2 regions of the Weissella koreensis KACC 15510 genome follow, and region 2 is predicted to be linked to the other one. Evidence: riboswitches for the same ligand, from Rfam matches in the RefSeq annotation. Region 2 holds a riboswitch; the other holds the start of a gene.
The links. A riboswitch is a leader RNA that binds a small molecule or an ion and turns the genes downstream of it on or off. The one in region 2 is predicted to bind thiamine pyrophosphate.

Region 1 (9,238 bases), 690 kb from region 2:
TTCAATTTCTAACCAACCATTTTTAGCAATTGGCTCGAATTGTTGAGTTACTTGGTAAGCCTTTGGATTATCAGGATAGAAATAATTCTTACGATCCCAGTGTAAATTAGGTGTAATTTCAGCATGCAAGGCTAAAGCTGCCATCATACCAGCTTCAATTGCTCCTTTGTTGGCTTGTGGCAAAACCCCTGGATAGCCCCAATCAATAACGTTAGTATTTAAGTTTGGCTCTGATCCATAACTAGCAGGAGCTGGTGACATCGCCTTTGAATTTGTTTTTAATTCAACGTGGACTTCAAGTCCAATTGTGGTTTCAAAATTTGAAATGGCCATTAATTTTCACCTCCAGGAATTTTTTCAAATAAACGTGTGGCCTGTTCAAAAGCATACGCCGCTTGATAAATTTTTGCTTCTTCAAAACGATTTCCGATCAATTGCATTCCAACTGGTAACCCATCAACAAATCCAGCATTAATTGATATACCAGGTAATCCAGCTAAGTTAACAGGAATCGTCAAAGCGTCATTCATATATGCTACTTGTGGATCATCTTGATTTTCACCAAAGCCATAAGCAATATTAGGGGTTGTTGGTGCAATAATCAAATCATATTGAGCAAAAACATTTTGGAATTCATTAGCAATCAATGTTCGAACTTGTGCTGCTTTTTTAAAGTAAGCATCATATGAACCAGCTGAAAGTGAATAGGTTCCCAACATAATCCGTCGTTTTACTTCATCTCCGAACCCTTGTGTCCGCGTTTGAACATAAAGGTCTTCTAATGTTTTCACATTTTCAGCCCGGAATCCGTAACGAATCCCATCAAAACGTTGCAAATTAGAAGATGCTTCTGAAGAACCCAGAATATAGTAAGCCGCCACACCATATTTAGTATGTGGTAATGAAACCTCTTCAACCTTAGCTCCCAAAGCCTCTAATTGAGCAATTCCGGCTTTAACTACTTCAACAACTTTTGGATCTACCCCTTTGCCAAAGTATTCTTTAGGAATCGCAATTTTCATTCCCTTGACATCACCAGTTAATCCAGCAGTAAAGTCAGGGACGGTTTTCTTTGATGAAGTTTGATCTCGTGCATCATAACCAGCAATGGCATTCAAAACGAGCGCATTATCCTCAACCGTCCGTGTCAAAGGCCCAATTTGATCCAAAGATGAGGCAAAAGCAATCAATCCCCACCGAGAAACACGTCCATAGGTAGGCTTTAAGCCAACAATCCCATTAAAAGCAGCTGGTTGACGAATTGATCCACCAGTATCAGATCCAAGAGCAAAAGGAACTTGTCCGGCTGCCACAGCAACGGCTGATCCACCTGATGATCCACCTGGAATTTTAGTTTGATCCCAAGCATTTTTAGTTTGCTTATAATATGAAGTTTCAGTCGTTGAACCCATAGCAAATTCATCCAAATTTAACTTACCAACTCCAATAGCCCCAGCTTGCTCTAAGTTTTCTAAAACTGCTGCGCTATAAACTGGCTTAAAATCTTTTAGGATCCTTGAAGCTGCAGTAGTTTGAACATCCTTAGTAACCATATTATCTTTAATTCCAAATGGAATTCCAGCTAATATTTGATCTTCTTCAATCCCATTTTCATCCAAATTTTGGGCTTGTCCTAAAGCTTGCTCTTCCATCAAAGTAATGAAAGCTTCATAACGATCATCAGTAGCTTTAATATTATCAAAAGTTTCCTTAGTTAAATCACTGACTGATAATTCCTTAGCAATCAAATCTTGGTGTAAATCTTTTACTGTCGTTTTTAGAAAGTTCATTATTTATCTTCTCCTGCCGTCAAGATTGCTGGAACCTTAATCAAGGTTTCCTGAGTTTCAGGGGCATTTTGCAATAATGCAGCCCGTTGCTTAGCATCAACTGCCTCATCTTCACGTAATTCATTTTCCCCATCGGTCATTGAATACGTAGGTTCAACACCCTCTGTATCAACTTCTGCCAAAGTATCAACTACTTCAAAAATTTTATCTAATTGATTGGTGAAAATTGTTTTTTCTTGCTCTGTTAAGGCTAGTTTAGCCAAGCTAGCTACGTGTTCGACTTCAGCTTGCGTAATATTATTTGTTGTCATCAATTCAAAGTCCTTTCAAGATTCTGTTTTAATTTTATCATTTAAAAATGATTTATTTAATTTTATTTAGGCATAAAACGGAGACCTTTAGGATAGAAATTTTTCATTTGTCCATCAACTAGCTTACCAAATCCAGTTCCGTTGCCATTAATCGTCAACAGATACCAACCTTTCACTTGTTGAATATCGGAATCAACAAAAAAAGTTTCCCCATGAACATATTGAGCCCACTGTTGATCGTCTAAAGGATAAACATGCTTAAACATTTCCGGTTGTTCCGCCAAAGCCAAAGCCAAATTAGGTTCAAACCGATTCTTTTTAAATGTACCCAAATTCAAACCTGCACGTAAGACGCGCAATCCTTTCAAACTTGGTGTATCAGTTGGGACTAAATAAAGTTGATCTCCAAAAGTTATTAAAGTCCCCATTAATGGTCGTTGCAAAGTTTCATCAGCAAAAGTTTGCCAGATTTCTTTTTGGCTATCCGTCAAATTAGTTTTTACGACTTCCGGTGCCTTTTTAGCTACAGCATCAGCTTCTTTCAAACGCAAATGTGCTATGAAATGTCCTTCTCCATCTAAATGATGCGGAAATAATCGTGCCGTCTTTACCAATTCAGGATTACCATCGGCCCATTCTGGTCGACCATCATCCACTCCTTTTGGCTTATCAATTGGCATCAATTCTAACTCAGGATAACTATCCAACAACCAAGCAATAATTTGTTCATCTTCTTCAGGCGCAAAAGTACAAGTTGAATAGATTAATTCTCCACCACTTTTCAGCATTTTTAATGCTTCCACCAAAATTTCCCGTTGTAACTTTGCACAACGGCTCGGATAATCAACATCCCAATATTGCATCGCATCTGGATCTTTGCGAAACATCCCCTCACCTGAACAAGGAGCATCCAAGACAATTCGGTCAAAATATCCGGCAAATTTTGGCACTAATTCAGCCGGTGCATGGTTAGTGACTAAAACATTCTTAGCTCCAAATCGTTCTACATTTTCACTTAAAATTTGAGCCCGTTTCTTGAAAATTTCATTACTTACTAACAAACCTTTTTGATTCATAAACGAAGCCAAGTGAGTAGTTTTACCCCCTGGTGCTGCGGCTAAATCTAAAACTTTTTCGTCAGGTTGGGGATGTGCAATTTCTCCCACTAATTGGGCACTCGGTTCTTGAGAATAAATCAGACCTGTTGTATGGTCAACTGAATGACCTTTCAACCGTCCAAATCGTCCCCAATTTCCCCAAGCAACTGCTTGAGTAGTTTGCGTATCATATAGTGTTTGGTTAGCTTTTAACGGATTAATCCGAAAGCCCTTTTGTACTGGTTGTTTAAAAGTGGCAAAAAAGGCTTCTGCCTCATCCCCCAACAATTCCGCATAACGTTCTTTAAATCCCTGTGGAAAATCATCCATGATCATTACTTTTCCTTACTTTTATAAAATCGTTTTAATATAACGCGCTAATCCATCTTGCTCATTCGTATAGGGGGTGACATCATTAGCAACTTTTTTCAATTCCGAATTTCCATTCTGCATAACCACCCCGTGGCCTGCATACTCAATCATCTCTAAATCATTCATCTCATCACCAAATGCATAAACATCATCTTTAGCAATTTGATATGACCTTTGCAGCACTTGGAGCCCAGTATCTTTGGCAACCCCCGCAGGAGCTACTTCAAGAACCGGCGCATCACCACTCCAAATTTTAACGTTGACATTTTCTTTACCATAACGTGTTTGTATCCAATTTTGAATCTCAGTTTGTTTAGATGCATCAATTGCATGTAATAAAATAGCATTCACATCGGTTTTTAAATTAGCCTTATTTAACTGACCTTTTAACTTATTATCTTGTGGGAAAAATTTTTGATTTAATTTTTTAACACCAAACTGTTGACTCCAGGCTTGCTGATTTTGTTCCGCAATAACCAGATCAACACCTAAGTCACCTGCTTGTTCCAATAAATCAAAAACAATCGTGCGCTGAACTTGATGAGAGTAAGCGTCTCGCCAATTTTGATTAGGAATGGCGCCAAGTGCCCCATTGAAATTAATCATAGGTGAGTGTAAGCCTAGCTCTTGATAAATTGCATTGGTTAACCGCGGTGGACGTCCCGTAATAATCGAAATAATATGTCCTTCAGCTTGGGCTGCTTGCAATGTTTCGCGGGTATATTTTGAAATCATCCCAGCTTCATTTAAAGTAGTATGATCTAAATCAATTCCAATTAACTTACGTGCCATTTTTCGTCCCCCCATCGAATCCTTTATCCCAATATTATAGCAGAACTTCAAGGCGCCTCCCAATTTATTATCACCATGCTTATCTACTACAATATTAATAGCTTTATTAATCCAAAAAAAAACCAAGATAAGCAAAATTCTCATCAAAAAACTTAGCTAGTTTTATTTGAATAAGAATTTTCATCATATATCTCAGCTTTTAGATTAAATCAATTTTTTATTGCATCAAAGATGATTCATTTTCTTGATTTAATTTAAAATATTTTCAATTTTTTGTAACTCTTCATCTGACAATTTTAAATTATCAGTAACTTTAATATTATCTAACAAATGCTCAATTGATGATGCTCCAAAGACAATCGATGCCACCCGTCGATCTTTCAAAAGCCATGCCATGGCTAATTGTGCTAACGTTTGACCTCGATCTGCAGCAACAGCATTCAAAGCATTCAGCTTAGCTACTGTTTCATCTGGATTATCTGCTAATCCGGCATTCGTCCGATGAAGAGGGAAATCAGTTGGGAAACCATCAAGATAACGGTCTGTCAATAACCCTTCTGCTAGTGGTCCATAAGCTACTAATCCAGCATGATGCTGATCCAAAATTGACAACATATCATTATCTTCGGCTTCATTTCTGTGTAACATATTATATGAAACTTGATTAGTTACAAACGGCGTCCGTAATTCTTTAAAAATTTCCGCAATAGCTGCCGTTTGCTCAGCTGTATAGTTTGAAACACCAACATACAAAGCCTTACCTTGACGTACTAATGAATCTAAAGCAACAGCGGTTTCTTCTAGATTAGTATTTGGATCCCAACGATGAGCATAAAAAATATCTACATAGTCTAAATGCATTCGTTGCAAGGACAAGTCCAATGCTGCCCGCAAAGTTTTACGTCCTGAAAACTCGCCCAAAGGTCCTGGCCACATATGATAACCTGCTTTGGTGGTAATCACTAATTCATCACGATATGCTTTTAAGTCAGAATTGAAAACTGCACCAAACGTTTCTTCGGCACTACCATTTGAAGGACCATAATTTGAGGCATTATCAAATGAATAAATTCCATTATCAAAGGCTTTTAAAATCACTTCTCTTGAATTAGCCAATGGCTTTTGATCACCAAGGTTGCGCCAAAGTCCAAACGAAAGTGCTGGTAAGATTAGTCCTGAATCTGAAACCCGCCGTGCGGGAACTTTTTCATAACGATCTTCTGCTGCTGAAAATACCATAATTCCAATTCCTCCTCATTCAAAAAAACTAAGCTACTTAAATTTTTATATCTGGCTTAATCCGTGATCGTAACAAACCAGATAAGTCTTTATCTTGTCGAACGCGATTAATTGCATCCGCAATTAATGGGGCCACGGTGATAATCTTTAACTTATCAAATTGTTTTTCTGCCGGGACCTCAACGGTATCGGTAATCACAACTTGAGAAATTTCATCACAGTTCTTTAACCGCTCAGCGGCACCATCAGACAAGACGCCATGAGTCGCAACAACTGATACATCAATCGCTCCGGCATACTTCACTGCTTTGGCCGAAGTAACCATCCGCCGGCCAGTATCGATAATGTCATCAATGACAATGACTCTTTTTCCCGCAACTTCTCCTACTATCCCGTTGGGACTCTTAATATCTTCTTGTACTGCACGATCATTAATTACACCCCAATTTGCTTCCAAAATAGACGCAAATTGACGAGCTCGTCCGGCTCCGTTATGATCTGGTGCAAATACCACGGTATCTTCGCCTGTAAAATTACGTTCCAAAAAGTAATCCGATAACAATGGAGCTGCCAACAACTGATCAACTGGAATATCGAAAAATCCTTGAACCTGATCAGCATGTAGATCAATTGCTAAAATTCGTTGCACGCCATTCATTTCAAGTAATGATGAAACCATTTTAGCCGTGATCGGTTCACGTGACTTAGTTTTACGATCTTGTCGTACATATCCAAAATACGGCATAACAACATTAATACCATGTGCGGAAGCCCGCCGCAAAGCATCTACTACAATCATAATTTCCATGAAACTATCATTTACTTCTCCAGAAATGGGGGCCAGAATATAAACATCAGCTCCACGAACGCTTTCTAAAATTCGTTCATAAATCTCACCATCAGCAAATTGGTTGATAGTCATCGGCATCAAATCTGCACCCATTTCATCGGCAATCTTTTGCGCTAATTCATGATTAGTGCTCAAACCAATCAACTTTAATTCATGCTCCACCCGCTTATTCCTCCGTTTTCTATTACTTTATATTTTACCAAAAAAACATCATTAACGCAGTAGGTTAAGTGAAACTATTTACTTTTAATTGCTTTTTTAAGAAAAAAGCCTTAAACTAATTTTGACATATCAAACAAGCTGGGGCGCTCCATTTGAGCTGAGAAGTAACCCATTGAACCTGCTACGGTTAGCACCGACGAAGGAAGCTTGGTTATTTACCCGAGAAATTGTAAACGACCGTTCTTATTTGCTTTCAACGTGCAAAAAGAACGGTTTTTTGTTTGACATATCATAATAAATTCCCCGGAGGCATTATCATGCAAACAATTCCTGACAACTCATCACACTGGCAACTAAAAGATGTTATCTTTTTAGCTTTAATCGCCCTTTTCTTTGGTGTAATTTATCAAATTTGGGGTTTCTCTTATACTTTCATCGCTGCCACGCCGCTAAAGCCGTTTGCCAATGACGCTACTTTAGGCGTGTGGCTCATGGCCGGTCCTTTAGCCGGACGATTAATTCCAAAACCTGGTTCTGCCACTTTAGGTGAATTTTTGGCTGCAACTATTGAAATGTTCCTTTTTTCACAGTGGGGCGCTATGAACCTGGTCTCCGGATTAATTCAAGGTCTAGGAGCTGAAATTGGCTTTGCTAGTACTAAGTATCGGCCACGTCCTAAAACCAATCTTTTTATCTCAGCTCTCATGATGACAATTTTAACTTTTATTTGGGACCTTTTTCAATCAGGTTATTTAGCTTACCATCTACCCATGCTAGCTCTTCTATTCATAATTCGTTTCATCTCAACTGGGTTCTTTGCTGGAATTTTAGTTAATTTAATTGAAAAAATGGTTACTAAGACTGGAGCGATTCGTAAATAAATTATGACACTTTTAAAAATTAATGACTTAACCTTTACCTATCCAAATGATGCAAAGCCTGTTTTGAATCAAGTAAATTGGAGTTTAGACCCCCATAGTTTTAATTTATTAAGCGGGCCCAGTGGAGTTGGCAAATCCACTCTGTTACGTTTAATGGCTGGGCTTGAGCGTCCACAAAGCGGAACGATTACCATTGATCAATATCCGATCCATACAGTAGTCCCCTTTGAGCGTGCTAAACATGTCGCGCTCCTATTTCAAAACCCATCCCGCCAGTTTACAATGCAGACTGCTCAAGAAGAATTACAATTTGCATTAGAGAATTTACAAACACCACAAGCACAAATTGAACCACGAATCGAGAAAGTTTTAACAGCCCTAAATTTAACGGATATAGCGGATCGCCCTTTACTTCATTTATCTGGAGGTGAACAACAAAAAGCGGCCCTAGCAATCATTTTAGCCATGGACACAAATATCATTGTATTAGACGAGCCATTTGCTAATGTCGATCCTGATGCCCGCTTATCTTTATTGAAAACCTTAAAACAAATTCAATTAGAGCAAGATAAAACAATTATAATTACCGATCATGATCTAAACAATTATCAGCAGATCATTGATCATCATTACCAACTGACTTCCGCTGGTGAATTAATTATAAGTAAATCAAATCAACTTATGACAGCCCCTCCAGTCATTTTCAAAAAGCGGACTAATTTAATTAATGGGTCCTTATCTTGGACGGATTTATCTATTACGCAAGCTAAAAAAACATTATTGAAGCCAAATAGTTTCACTCTGCCAGCGGCCTCCATTGGCCTCCTTTCAGGTCAAAATGGATCGGGTAAATCCACTTTGTTACAAACAATTAGCCGTCAACGCCCGTTAAATGGAACCTTAACATGGGATGGCCAATCCCATCTAAAAGATTGGTCATCCTTTGTCGGCTATGGCTTTCAAACTGCCAGCAATCAATTTATAACTATGACTCCGGCTGAAGAATTTTCAATCAGTTTAAAAATCAGTCAACAAGCTGAATACTGGACCCCCACTTTGATCAATTCTTGCATCGAACAGTTACAATTGACCGAAGTTTTAAACCATAGTGTCTACCAGCTATCTGGCGGACAGCAAAAAAAAGTTCAAACTTTAGCCCTCCTAATCTTAGGATTGCCAGTTCTTTTATTAGATGAACCCTTAGCTGGATTAGATTTACAATCAATTAAAATAGTTATGAACATTATGCAAAAATATATCAAAAGCACCCAAACTAGTATCTTGATGATTTCACATCAGCGCCATGGTTTAGAAACATTTATTGATTATGAACGCAATTTAACACAACAAACTTTAATTAACCCAGCCGAGAGAGGATTATAATTATGGCAGGCCATTTTAAATTTGAACCGGCGTTGTTGCTATCAACCGTTTTATTAGCTTCCATTGAAATTTCCTTTGTGCGCAGCATCCCAGGAAATCTTTTTTTGGTTTTAATTGGACTATTTTATTTATTTTTAAATCAAATCAATTATCGAAAAATAGGTTTACTCTTACTCATTTCAATTCCATTAGCATTTGGAACCTGGACCTCATTTTGGTTTTTTGGAACTGGCGATCATCTCACCAATGCTCGACTTTATACGTCTCGACTTTATGCTTATTTAATTCTAGGTGGACTAGTTACACTAACATCTACTCCCCGAGATCTCTTAATAAATTTACATGCCCGCTTTAAGCTATC
Region 2 (9,238 bases):
AAAGCACATTATTTTGGACAAAAAGGGTTACCTGAGTTACCAGTTTTTGGAGTTCGATTCATGATTCCGACCTTAACGAATCGTTTTATTTATACTGGACTTTCAGGGGAAACTTATCCTGATCGAAAACAGGGCGGTCAATTCGGAACCTATCATGTCCAAGGAATACCGGTAACACCGTATTTGATTCCTCAAGATAATGGAGTACATATGGAGACCCAAACAGTTACATTAGAACGAACGAGTACTAAGAATAATGTGGAGCCGGTAGTACATCCATTTGAGTTAACAGTCAGAAAAACTAAACAGCCATTTGCCTTTAGTTGTTTACCATATACAGCAGCAGAATTAGAAAATGCAACGCATCAAGAAGAATTGCCTTTACCACGTAAAACGGTTTTGAGCATTTTGGGATCTGTGCGCGGAGTTGGGGGTATTGATAGCTGGGGTGCCGAAGTATTACCTGATTATCGAATTTCGGGTGAAATTGATCATGAATTTGAATTTATGTTGGAATAAAAAATAATTATTAGTAAAAAGAGCTTCAAACGGGTAACTAAGTAATTAGCCCGAGAGAAACTCTTTTTTATATAAAATTAATTATTGCCAGGGAACGGTAACATCGTCATTAACTGACCAACTACTATCAGTATCAACAGTTCCAGTTCTAATTTCGACATTTTGACCATCAGATCGGTCAGTTACTAAAGCTTTAGCGTATGAACCATCTTCATTTGTTGGTCCTACGAAGACAAAACCGTTAGCAGTAGCGTTTTGGTAAGTCCAAGCCACGCCGGTGGAATCATTTTGAGTTAGGGCACTTTCGGCGCTTGAAGCATCTACTGCGGTACTAGTGCTAGCCGTATCAGTATCATCAACTGGGACACTTGAAGCATCTACAGTAGATGTTAGATTAGTAGAATTGGCTGCCTTTTCGGAACTTTCACTATTAGTTCTCGTATTTTTTTCAGAAGAACTTGAACTTTGCTTAGTCTGTTGTTTTGTTGATGAAAGGTCAGACTGAACAATTGCATTCTGCTCATTTTTTTGAATAATTTTTTGACTATTTTGATGATGCCATTGTAAATAAGCATAACCACCCGACAATATGATCAGGAGGAGGAGAACATAAAGTATGGGCTTTAACCATTTCCATGATCTTTTTTGGCGGGCTTGCGATTTATTTCGAGTTTCTGTAATGGGTTGAGGCTTTTGGGATTGCTCTACATCGAGGGCAATCATTTCCACTTGCAAAAAGCGATCCTTGAGTCGTTTGTATTCATTAGGGGCAAGGACCCCAACATCTAGAAGTTCTTTATACCTTTTTAATTGTTGGAATTGTTCATCCGTCATGTCAAATCACCTGCTACCTTAAATCTAAATTAAATATTAAAATCCTGACTTTCATTATAGCGTACTCGCTGCATTGCGATCATCTTTTTCATAAAAATATATAATTATTTAATGTTTTGTGATCGACGAGAATTAATATTCTTCTTATTTATATATAAAAAAAGGTTTATTTTTAGTAGGAAGTTCAGGTATTTGGCGTTATAATTATAACTATTGTTATTTTTTATCATTCATTTAAGCTAATACATAAAAAGTACACCGTTTTTTGCACCAAAACGATGCTATTATCGAAATGTATTTTTAAGAAATATTTCGACGAATAAAACGTTTCAATTTAATCCTTAAAAGGTTGGTATACCTCAATATAGGTCATGCCAATTGAGGCGATAATAGACAAATAATTATTACTTGATATTTGTAATAAAATGGAATAAGCTGGTGATTATGATGAAAAATAACATCAATTTTTAGTGTAGGAAAGGATTGTGTAATAAATCATGAAGATGATTAAAAATGAATTTAAATTTATCTTCTCAAACCGATTAATTAGAATTTCACTGTTTGCAATTATGTTTATTCCGTTTTTATACAGTGTGTTCTTCTTGCGTTCAGTTTGGGATCCGTATGGAAGTACGGGAAACTTACCAATCGCAGTGGTAAATGAAGATAAACAAGTGACTTATGAAGGTCAAAAGATGCATGCTGGGGCCGATATGGTCAAGCAATTGAAGCATAATACTCAATTGGATTGGCATTTTGTTTCTAAGAAGCAAGCAGAACAAGGTATTAAGGATCATAAGTATTATACGGTTGTGACTCTACCAAAGAATTTCTCTGCTAACGCTGCTACAGTTTTGGATGCTCATCCTAAAAAGATGGAGATCAAATACAAGACTAATGATTCTTTGAATTATATCGCTACAGTTGTTAGTGATACTGCTGCTGAGTCATTGAACAGTCAAGTTAAAGAAGCGGTCACAACGGCCTATACTAAGGTTGTCTTTGATCAAGTTACTGTAGCTGGAAAAGGCTTCAAGACGGCTGCTACTGGAGCTCAAAAGTTAAATGACGGTTCAATTGCTCTTTCTGATGGGTTGAATGTCTATACTGGCGGAGTATCCCAAGTTAATGATGGGGTTATGACCTTGAAGATGGGAGTTTCTCCATTAGCAAGTGGTGTTAACCAATTAGCTGGTGGGTCAAGCACTTTGAACAATGGACTACAAACCTTGAATAGTAAGACTGGAGCCCTATCTAGTGGTGCTAGTCAACTATCTGTTGGTGCTAACCAATTGAATAGTGGATTACAAACCTTGAATGGAAAGACTGGAACCCTGGCTAGTGGAGCAAATCAATTAGCTGGTGGTGCTAGTCAATTAAATTCAGGTTTGGATGGCTACACAAAGGGTGTTTCTACTTTAAATGGTGGCCTCAATAAGTTGAATGCTAACAGCACGACTTTGAATTCTGGAGCAAAGCAATTGAGCGAAGGTTCAACTCAATTACAAGCTGGAAGTCAACAACTTGATGACGGTTTGAAAAAAATTCAAAGCGAATTAAATGCGGTTGACTATAACCAATCATCAAGTGAAACTAAGTATATGCAAGATAAGTTGAATGCATTGACTCCACTATTGGCTAATCTTGATACTACGCTAAATGGATTAGTTAAAATTTCAGTAGCTGGTGCAAAGCCTGATGCATATGTTGATGAAATGGTTGCAGCTATGGAAAAGGCGGGAACGCCTTTGACTGATGAGCAAAAAGTAACTGTTAAAAAAGTTGCTGCTCAATCATATAAAGATTATGGAACAGTCGTTGGAAATAACATGAAAACTGGAGTTGAGACTCAACTTAACTCAAAGATCAGTTCTGATGACATAAAAAGAATGCAAGCTGATTTGACTGCTACGCAAACTTTGTTGACTAAGGTTCAAACTTTGAGCCAGAGCTTCAATGCTCCTCTTGAACAAAAGGGATTAGTAGCAGGGATGGATCAATTAAACGCTGGTTTGAAGCAAACGGCTGCTGGTTCTGCTACCTTGCAAGCTGGTTTGCAACAATATACTGGTGGTGTTTCAGATGCAACCAACGGTTCAGCACAATTGACTGCTAACAATGGAGAATTGACTTCAGGTTCTCAACAATTAGCTGCTGGAACGAGCCAATTGAAATCACAAGTACCAGCTTTGACTTCAGGTGTAAGTCAATTGGCTGCCGGATCACAACAATTGGCAACTGGAACAAGTCAATTGAACTCACAAGTACCAGCATTGACTTCAGGTGTAAGTCAATTAGCTGATGGATCAAATATCTTGTATGGTGGATTAAGCCAATTACAAGCTCAAATTCCAACGTTGAGTTCAGGAGTTGATCAATTAGCACTTGGAACAAGTCAACTAGTTGATAACTCAGGTGCCTTAATTGATGGAGCAAATCAATTGAAGGACGGAAACGGTACCTTAGCATCTGGACTTAAGTCTGGATCTGATAAAATTGGTGGGATTAAGATTACTGATAAAAATATCAAGCAATTCGTAACCCCAGCTAAGTTATCTCATTCAAAGTATAGTTCTGTACCAAACTATGGATATGCCTTGGCACCATATGTTTTGTCACTTGCTTTGTATGTCGGAGCAATTGTCTTTAACTTTGCTTTCCCAATCCGAAAGATTTCAACTACTGGACAATCAGCTACGGCTTGGTTCTTCAGTAAAGCTATTGTTGCAGCGATTGTAGCAATAGCAATGGCTGTCATTGAACCAGTTTTGATGATGTTGGCTGGTTTGCATGCTGAACATCCTGCAGAATTATTCGTAATGACGATTATCTTCTCATTGGCATCGATGGCGATCGTTATGTTCCTATCAATGGTCTTTGATAATCCAGGACGTTTCGTTGCAATGTTGCTATTGATGTTGCAACTTGGTGGTTCAGGTGGAACATTCCCAATGGAAATGACCAATCATTTCTATAATGTTATCCATCCTTACATTCCAATGACTTACTCAGTTCTTGGATTACGCCAAGCTATGACTTCTGGATTAGGAATGGATCAAATCTGGAATTCAGTTGGAGTCTTACTTGCCATCGCAGTCGTATTTACGCTGTTAACATGGTTAGGAATGTACTTCTTGCAAAAGCATGGTAAAGCTGGTAAATCTCAATTAGATAATAACCAAAGCTTACAAGCAGTTGAAAAGTAAAAATAAAACGGCATAATAAAGTGTAAACTTTGATTTTTGATCCGTTTTAAAAAGAGACTGAGATAATTTTATCTCAGTTTTTTTTTGAACGATAAAATTGTCAAGTTAACTATGGAGTGCTAAAATTAAGGCATAATTAAATATTTATTCACTAGGGGAGCTTTTGCTGAGACGTTTATTCGGACCCTTTGAACCTGATTAAGTTAAAACTTGCGGAGGGAAGTGACATATTAACTGGGAATAAATCAAAATGAGCTCAATTAATCTGTTACGACGACGTGGCAGGTTAGTTGAGCTTTTTAATTATATGGAAAAAGTTATTAGTAATTTATAAGTGAAAAGGAGGAGCAAAAATGTTATTGGAAGTCATTCGGAAGAAACACCCCTTGATTTTAAACCATGCTAATACTGTCACTCAGCAACATGTGGCTGATGGAATTAGCATGTTAGGGGCATCGCCATTGATGTCGCAAGAGCAACTAGAAATACCGGAAATGGTTAAAATTTCTCAAGCCGTCGTTATTAATATTGGTACATTACAGGAAACGACTTTGCCAGAGTTAATTTTAATGGGACAAATAGCCAATCAAGCTGAGATTCCGGTCATTTTGGATCCAGTAGCTGTGGCGATGCCATATCGAAGTGATTTTGTAAAACGCTTAATGAAGGAAGTTAAATTCGATGTGATTCGGGGTAATGCCGCAGAAATTGCTTGGTTTGCCGGAATGTCGAGTCAGGGTCAAGGAATTGATGCAGATACACGGATTGAAGTTCAGACTAGTATTCCAAAAAGATCCGCCCAATTAACAGAAGCGGTGATCGTGCAGACCGGTGCAACAGATGTGATCACTGATGGAAAACGAAGTTGGCGGGTAAAAAATGATAATCCGTTATTAGCAGTTAATGTCGGATCTGGCGATTTATTGAGCGGGATTATCGGTAGTTTTGCTGCTGTGACGAAAGATTACCTTCAGGCAGGGCTGGAGGCCACAATGCTCATGGGAGCAGCGGGGCAATTAGCAAGTGCAAAAGTGCATAACCAGCCAGGGCAGTTGATGCCCGCATTGATGGACCAACTTTATGCCATTACAGAAAAACAAATTGAACAGATCAGTGAGGTGAATGAAGAATGATTGAAGTACCACAAGTTTTAACGATTGCTGGCATCGATTCTAGCGGAGGTGCGGGAATTAATGCTGATTTAAAAACTTTTCATAACCAAAAAGTGTATGCTGCGACAGTCATTACCGGTATTACTGCGCAAAATACCCTTGGCGTTCAAGCGATTGAACCAACGCGTCCTGAAATGATTATGGCTCAATTTGAATCGATTTTTACTGACCTCAAAATCACGGCGGCTAAAACGGGTGCTTTGTTTGATGAGGTTTGGGTTCAGACCGTGATTGATGGCTTGAAAAAATTTCCAGTGAAACATTTAGTGCTCGATCCAGTAATGGTTGCCAAAGGTGGGGCCCAATTATTGGAGCCGGCGGCAATTGAATTATTTAAAAATGAATTATTGCCCTTGGCTGAAGTGATTACTCCGAATTTAGGTGAAGCTGAAGTGCTTTTGCAGCGTTCAATTGAAGGAGACCTTGAAATGATAGAAGCAGCTCAAGAGCTTCAAAGGCTAGGGGCTGAAAATGTCTTAATTAAAGGCGGCCATCGTCAAGGAATGGTGGTGCGTGATTTGATGTTGTTTAAAAATGGACAAACTAGTTGGTATGAAGCACCACGTATTGATACTAGCCGAACACATGGGACTGGTGATACTTTGGCAGCCTTGATTGTAGCCGGTTTAGCTCGAAATGAGGAATTAGCAGCAATTATGCCCGCAGCTAAAGAGTTTATGAATCAAGCAATTCAAACCACGATTAATGTCGGGCATGGACATGGACCTTTAAATCATTGGGTCACGGGTGTGAAATGAAAATAGAACAATTACAATGCTATTTAGTCGCCGGACCACAAGATTATCCAGAATTGAGTTTGACTGAATTTATCGTACAAATTGAAGTATTAATGCAGTCGGGGATTACCGCTTATCAGTTTCGTGATAAGGGAACCCATTACCAAAATTGCGAAGAACGCTTAGACTTAGTCTTAAAATTACAATTTTTAGCAAAAAAATGGCAAGTTTTGTTCATCATTAATGATGATGTCGATTTGGCGCAACAAATTCATGCTGACGGATTACATGTAGGTCAAGGTGATCAAATTCAAGCTGCTTTAAAAGTACCCCAAGCTTTACCGATGGTGATTGGCCTTTCAGTTTCAAATGCCTCCGAATTAGCAGCAGCTCAAGATAGCGGAGCCGACTATTTGGGAATAGGTCCCATTTTTGCTACACAGTCTAAAACTGACGCTGCACCGGCCTTAGGTTTGGCTAAATTAGCCGAAATTTTGCCGCAAAACCATCTACCAATTGTCGGAATTGGGGGAATTACCGAATCTGTTTTATCTGATTTAGCTGAGCTTGGTTTAAATGGAGTGGCGGTTATCTCAATGCTAACCCGATCTGATAATCCGATAGAAACTGTTCAAAAAATTAAGGAGGCTTGGCATGGAATTTAATCAATATTTATTAGCACAATCAAAAGATGAACGAAAAATAATTGCTAAGACTCAGTTTGTTCAAGCATTAGTCAATGGATCGCTCCCACAAGAAGCTCGTAATTATTATGTTGCCCAAGATCATTTTTATGTTGATAAATTTGATGAATTTTTTCAAGCAGTTTTTCAAAAATTACCAATACAATTACAAATAAAAAAGCCACAAGCTAATGGACTTGAGGCTGAGGCACATGAGGCTTTAAAGCCATCACCGGATTTATCTAATATTGCAGTGGGAGAGCATAATGTTGCATATCTACAGCATATTGAGCATGCTGTCAAAACATCGGATCCTATTGCAGGAATTTTGGCATTATTGCCATGTACAGAATCATATCATTTGTTAGCCCGAGATTTTACGGATCAAGCCGATCCTAAATTTAAGGCTTGGTTTGATTATTATACCAGTTCGGATTATTTGGCCTTTACGAATTGGCTGTGGCAATCATTAAATATATTGGTTCCTGAATATCAGCAAATATCGAGCGCTCAATTAGCTGAATGGGAAGCCATTTATCATTTGGCATATCAAGATGAAATTAAATTTTGGCAAGCAGTGCCAATGGATTTAGATCAAGTTGAGTTCAACTAACGTCGTTAAAGTTTTTTTCATATTTATTTGAAGGCTAAGATGATTTATCTTAGCCTTTTTTAAATCATGTAATTATTTTTGATTGAAATTTAAAAACAATTTTTCCAAAACATTAACAAATTTAATTTAGTTTTTTAAGAAATAAGGATCATAATTTAATTTATCCATAGAATGGTGGCAAATTAAAAAACTTGTTCCTGAGGACTAACTTAGATATATTAATTGATGCAAAGTAGATTTTTAAGGAGTAAATGAGGAGGAACTTGATGCAAGTCAAAGTTTTATCGACGTCAGATGTACACGGATATTTTAATGCAGATGATTTTAGACGCCCCTTGAATAATACTGAGATGGGGCTCGCGCGGGCCGTGAGTGTGATGCAAATTGAAACTGACAAATTAACGGATGAAGATTTAGTGCTTAAAATTGAAAATGGCGATTTTATTCAAGGTTCACCATTAACAAATTATATTGAAAAAATTGATCAAAAGGATCTACCTCTTTATGATGATTTAGCAGCTTTGGCTGGATATGATGTTCGAATTATTGGAAATCATGAATTCAATTATGGTCGAATCTATTTAGAAAAAGCTCTTCAAAGTCAAAATGTCTTAAATGCGAATATTCTGGATCAAAAGAGCCAGACTCCTTTCTTGGGGCGTCCGTATCGTATTTTCCAAAAAAATGATTTAAAAGTTGGCGTGATTGGGCTAACCACTAAATTTATTCCAAAGTGGGAACCAGAAAAAAATATTAAAGGATTATATTTTGCGGATCCCGTCATGATCGCAAAAAAATATATTAAAATTCTGCGACCTCAAGTAGATTTACTGATTTTGGCTTATCATGGTGGGTTTGAATGTGATTTAAAAACTGGACAACCATTGGGACGCATTAATGGTGAAAATCAAGGATATGAATTAAGTCAGTTGGAAGGTGTAGATGCTTTGATAACAGGACATCAACATCGGTTGTTGGCTGAGAAATTCAATGGTTTGGTGATGACGCAACCAGGATATCGTGGTGAAGCAGTGGGTGTGATGGACTTTACTTTTGACGAAAAACAAAAATTGATCAATAGTGAGGTGAAATTAATTTCTACTAAAACTACTCCCGAAAATTTTGAGATTATTACGCGCCTTTCTCCTTTAAAAGTTAAAGTTGATCAGTGGATGGATCAATTAATTGGTCAAGTTGGTCATCAGATGGAAATTATTGATCATCAATTAGCTCGAATTCAAAGTCACCCATTTGTTGAATTGATTAATCGGGCTCAGATGGACGCAGGTCAGACGCAAATTGCCAGCACAACAATTTTTAATGATGAAGTTCGAGGCTTGAAAAACAATGTAACGCGCCGGGATATTATGACAAATTATGTCTATCCTAATACAGTGGTTGTGGAAAGCTTAACGGGACAAGAAATTATTGATGCCATTGAAGTTAGTGCTCGCTATTTTAAACTAACTGCCAA

Region 1: it holds a riboswitch for thiamine pyrophosphate, as region 2 does, so the genes downstream of both, WKK_RS05575 (ECF transporter S component) here and thiM (hydroxyethylthiazole kinase) in region 2, are expected to answer to the same signal.

The regions. Positions count from the first base shown of each region.
Region 1 covers NC_015759.1:1,151,659-1,160,896, reverse strand. Annotated here, with positions in the region: gene gatB (Asp-tRNA(Asn)/Glu-tRNA(Gln) amidotransferase subunit GatB) at 1-333, opposite strand, end outside; gene gatA (Asp-tRNA(Asn)/Glu-tRNA(Gln) amidotransferase subunit GatA) at 333-1,790, opposite strand; gene gatC (Asp-tRNA(Asn)/Glu-tRNA(Gln) amidotransferase subunit GatC) at 1,790-2,101, opposite strand; gene WKK_RS05595 (RsmF rRNA methyltransferase first C-terminal domain-containing protein) at 2,164-3,528, opposite strand; gene WKK_RS05590 (Cof-type HAD-IIB family hydrolase) at 3,550-4,362, opposite strand; gene WKK_RS05585 (aldo/keto reductase) at 4,612-5,601, opposite strand; gene WKK_RS05580 (ribose-phosphate diphosphokinase) at 5,639-6,613, opposite strand; TPP riboswitch at 6,743-6,835, shown strand; gene WKK_RS05575 (ECF transporter S component) at 6,931-7,494, shown strand; gene WKK_RS05570 (ABC transporter ATP-binding protein) at 7,498-8,877, shown strand; gene WKK_RS05565 (energy-coupling factor transporter transmembrane component T family protein) at 8,880-9,238, shown strand, end outside.
Region 2 covers NC_015759.1:463,283-472,520, reverse strand. Annotated here, with positions in the region: gene WKK_RS02295 (beta-galactosidase small subunit) at 1-519, shown strand, start outside; gene WKK_RS02290 (hypothetical protein) at 601-1,353, opposite strand; gene WKK_RS02285 (YhgE/Pip domain-containing protein) at 1,851-4,559, shown strand; TPP riboswitch at 4,703-4,797, shown strand; gene thiM (hydroxyethylthiazole kinase) at 4,913-5,692, shown strand; gene thiD (bifunctional hydroxymethylpyrimidine kinase/phosphomethylpyrimidine kinase) at 5,689-6,489, shown strand; gene thiE (thiamine phosphate synthase) at 6,486-7,133, shown strand; gene WKK_RS02265 (TenA family protein) at 7,123-7,764, shown strand; gene WKK_RS02260 (bifunctional metallophosphatase/5'-nucleotidase) at 8,031-9,238, shown strand, end outside.